Regions from separate parts of the Blautia fusiformis genome, predicted to be linked through region 2. Evidence: predicted binding sites of a transcription regulator. Region 2 holds the regulator's gene; the other holds the start of a gene.
The links. Region 2 encodes NrdR, which represses ribonucleotide reductase genes. Its sites were predicted from a motif close to CACAANATNTTGTG; they were not measured.
Positions count from the first base shown of each region.

Region 1: a site for NrdR is predicted at 1,520-1,533, ahead of nrdD (anaerobic ribonucleoside-triphosphate reductase). Genes of this name have one in related genera too.

Region 1 is NZ_JAJEPT010000012.1:69,203-71,412, reverse strand. It holds gene nrdD (anaerobic ribonucleoside-triphosphate reductase) at 1-1,477, opposite strand, end outside; gene LKD46_RS11215 (hypothetical protein) at 1,678-2,210, opposite strand, start outside.
Region 2 is NZ_JAJEPT010000002.1:53,246-55,455, forward strand. It holds gene sigG (RNA polymerase sporulation sigma factor SigG) at 1-282, opposite strand, end outside; gene LKD46_RS02110 (YlmC/YmxH family sporulation protein) at 396-650, opposite strand; gene nrdR (transcriptional regulator NrdR) at 789-1,238, shown strand; gene gdhA (NADP-specific glutamate dehydrogenase) at 1,431-2,210, opposite strand, start outside.

The DNA of each region.
Region 1 (2,210 bases), on a different contig from region 2:
TTTCATTCGGTTTCAGATGTCCGCCGTAGAAACCGCCTTCACAGTATGCAAGCGGGTTGGTGGATGCACGCATCTGTCCCAGATATTCGTAAGTGCGGATGTGCAGGTTACGGATCATTTCCAGATAGAAATCCAGAACCTCATAGAAATCTCTGCTCTCCGCTCTGGCCTTTGCAAGGATCATCGGAAGATGAAGGCTTACCGCACCAATGTTAAAACGTCCCACAAAAACAGGCGTATCATTCTCATCCGCCGGCTCCATACCGCCACGCTCATACCACGGACTTAAGAAAGCACGGCATCCCATCGGGCTGATGACCTTCTTGTATTTCCTGTACATACTGGAAATATAGCCTGCGCCGGACATAGACAGCCAGTCCGGATACATGGTTTTGGAGGAACACTCCACACCAGCCTCAAAAATATCCTCACAGCACTTTCCTGGACCATGGATCTCTTTGTCATAAAGGAATACGATCTTCGGGAAAAGTACCGGTTTCTTGTGTCCGGCCTTACCCTGTCCTCCCTGATGGACCTCAAGAAGGGAAATCGTACACATCTTCTCAAACTGCTCGGTTCCGAGACCAAGTGTCACCGTAACAAACGGATAATCACCTCTGGAAGAACCGACGGTATTCAGCTTGTACTCAATTCCCTGCCAGCCCTGGTCATAATCCCTGCGGACCTTATCAAGAGCATACTCAATAGCTCTCTCCTCACGGCCACTCCAGCTCTCGTCCGAGTATTTCATAAATTCGGAAATATATTTATCATAGCTCTTCTTTGCATACGGTGCCAGGATCTTATCAACCTCCGGCACTGTAAAGCCACCATACTGCTGTGCTGCTGTACTGAGAATGATATCCCCCATAACATCAAAGGCTGTATCCAGAGTCTTCGGCTCGTTATACCAGACATTTCCCATCTCAAAACCGCCACTTAAAACAGCTGCCACATCGAACAGACAGCAATTCATGGTATCCAGACGTGCAGACTGGTCATGAATATAAATGTAGCCGTCCTTACATGCCTGAAGCTCATTACGGTTCATAAAAAACTTCCGATAGAGTTCCTTGTTCAGCTCATTAAAGATCAGGCTTCGTTTCGTGGCAACAAGGGCGCTGTCTGTATTGGCATTACTTTTATCACCGATATAACGGATCGCCTGACTCTTGGTATAGACATCATCCATCATATGGATAAAATCCAGCTTGTAATTCCGATAATCACGGTAGCTCTTGGCAACTGCCGGATTCACACGCTCCAGAGCCCCCTCCACGATGTTGTGCATCTCCTGGATCTCGATCTCATTCTTTCCAAGGGAATCCGCATGCTCCTGGGCAAAACGGCAGATAAAATCCTTCTCCTCGTCTGAAAAAGTATAAAGAATACGCTCTGCGGATTTGTTCACGGCAGCCACGATCTTCTGCGGATTAAACTCCTCTCTTGTCCCGTCTTTCTTGATCACATATAACATTGCTCATCCCTCCCTGTGCTATATATAAGTCGCTATGCAAAATACTATATATAGTACCTATATCCTCTATATATTGTTTTTCATCTATATGTTGTGCTAGGCATGAGTATAACACAGCTGAGGAGAAAAGAAAAGGGATATTTCTGTATACACGAAAATACAGACACTTAGTACTGCCTGATCTCACTGCAGAAATATTCTCACAAATTCGTTCCGATCCAGTCTGTAAGAAAATCCCATAATTTCGGAAGCAGAATGGCCAGTGTCACTATAAACCATATGATCCAGCCTGCCCCACTGCTTTTCTGATCTTTTTTTTGCTGTTTTTTTCCCTGATCTAAAACTTCTGCACGATTTCTGCCCACCGTTGTTTTATTCCTGGTATTAACTGCCGCTGCAGTCTTACGTCCGGCTGCTGCACCTGTATTCCGGCTTCCGGTTAGATTCCGATTCAAATCGGTATTGCGGCTTGCATTCGTATTCCGGTTTGCGTTCGTATTCCGGTTTGCATTCGTATTCCGGTTTACGTTTCCGTTATGTTGTGTTGTTTGATCAGCATCCTGTCCATACTGCCGCATCATATCCCGCACTTTGGCGGAAGCATGTTTATAATGTATCTCCCGGGGCTCATTCAGATGATATAACACCTCATCATTTCTGTAAGGCATCCCACATAATGAACACCTGCCATTTACAACCTTACCCCCACAAACCTGACACCTTTGACCTGCCA
Region 2 (2,210 bases):
TGCATAGGTGGAAAATTTTACCTGAAGAGTGGTGTCGAAATTATCGATCGCTTTGATCAGGCCGATGCAGCCGATCTGAAAAAGGTCATCCGGATTTTCACTGCTGTTCTGAAAACGCCGGATCACGCTTAAAACAAGCCGCAGATTGCCTTTGATGTACAATTCCCTGGCTTCTTCATCGCCAGCTTTGATTCTTTTAAAGAGCTCCGCCTTTTCTTCCTGATCGAGAACGGGAAGGGTTGAGGTATTTACTCCGCAGATTTCAACTTTATTCAGTGCCATCTTAGAATCCTCCTTGTCTTGTCAGTACATTAAGATGATTCTCAGAGGGCGGTTGAAATATACTTTTTCAGGGAAAATATAAAAAATAAAGGGCCTTGACAATAAGGAGGTATTTATTCTCCGGACAGCAGTTTTTCATTACGGAAATCAACAAGGATGATATCTTCGCCGATCTGGCGGATGCAGTCCCATGGAATGGAATATTCATTTTCTTTGGAAAAACACCAGCAAAATTTCCCCGGTTCCGGCATGATCAGGGCTTTCAGACGTGCGGTTTCACAGCAGAATTCCACATCAAGAGGGCAGCCAAGACTGCGGCAGGTATGGATATTGATCACTTCTTTTTGTTTCAGCTCACAGATGCGCATAAATTCATCACCTGGTATGATTTTATGGAAAATCTGTAAAATTTATGCAAGTCCGATTATTGACACATTATGTGCATTTATTTTATAATAAAAACGAATTTAGTAATGATTTACTGATCCGGAAAGGGGGAGAGTTCTGTGAGATGTCCGTTCTGTAACCAGGATAATACAAGAGTTGTAGATTCCAGACCTGTAGAGGATACCAATTCCATCCGCCGCCGCCGTCTCTGTGATGCCTGCGGAAAGCGTTTTACAACTTATGAGAAGGTGGAAACGATTCCGCTGACTGTGATCAAGAAGGATCAGAACCGGGAAAGCTATAAACGTTCTAAGATCCAGGATGGTGTTCTTCGTGCCTGCTATAAGCGCCCCATTCCCATTGAGAGAGTGGAAGAGATGATCGATTCCATAGAAGGAGATATTTTCCGGTCAGAAGACCGTGAGATCAGCAGTACCAAGATCGGAGAGATCGTTATGGAGCATCTGAAGGATCTGGATGCGGTGGCGTATGTACGCTTTGCGTCTGTATACAGAGAGTTTAAAGATGTCAGTACCTTTATGGATGAGCTGAAGAAGCTGATCAATTAAGAGATTAAATGAATAGACCGCAAATGCAGGAGATTTCAGGCCGATTGTCAAAAGACAACCGGCCTTTTTTGAAACATGAATGTTTGATTTTTCAGAGATCGTAAAAGTGGATACAAAAAAAAACAGGAACCGCATGGGAAAATCCTCTGCGGTCCCTGCTATAAATATACATTAATGATTCAGGAAACTTAATTAAACAATACCCTGAGCTTTCATAGCGTCAACAACTTTTTCGAAGCCGGCGATGTTTGCACCTACAACATAGTTGTCTTCCATACCGTAACGTTTAGCAGCGTCATCAGTTTTGTGGAAGATATCGATCATGATGTTGTGGAGTTTCTCATCAACCTCTTCTCTTGTCCAGGAAAGTCTCATGGAGTTCTGGCTCATCTCAAGTGCAGATGTGGCAACACCGCCAGCGTTTGCGGCTTTACCAGGCATGAAGAGAACACCGTTCTCCTGAAGGTATGTTGTTGCATCAAGAGTAGTAGGCATGTTTGCACCTTCAACGACGTATTTGCAGCCATTTGCAACCAGTGTTTTAGCTCCGTCAATACCAAGCTCGTTCTGAGTAGCGCATGGAAGGTAGATATCACATTTGATATTCCAGATGCCAAGTCCCTCAGTGTAGGTAGCGCCCTCAACACGGTCTGCATATTCTTTGATACGTCCACGTTTTACTTCTTTGATATCCTTTACGACGTCAAGGTTGATTCCGTTCGGATCGTAGACATATCCGTTGGAGTCGTTCATTGCAACAACCTTGGCACCAAGCTGAGTAGCTTTCTCAACAGCGTAAATAGCTACATTACCGGAACCTGTTACAACGATTGTTTTTCCTTCTACGGAATCATTGTGAGCTTTGGCGATCTCGTTGAGCATGTATACAACACCGTAACCGGTAGCCTCTGTACGGATCAGGGAACCTCCGAAGGAAAGACCCTTTCCTGTAAGGACACCCTCATAAAGGCC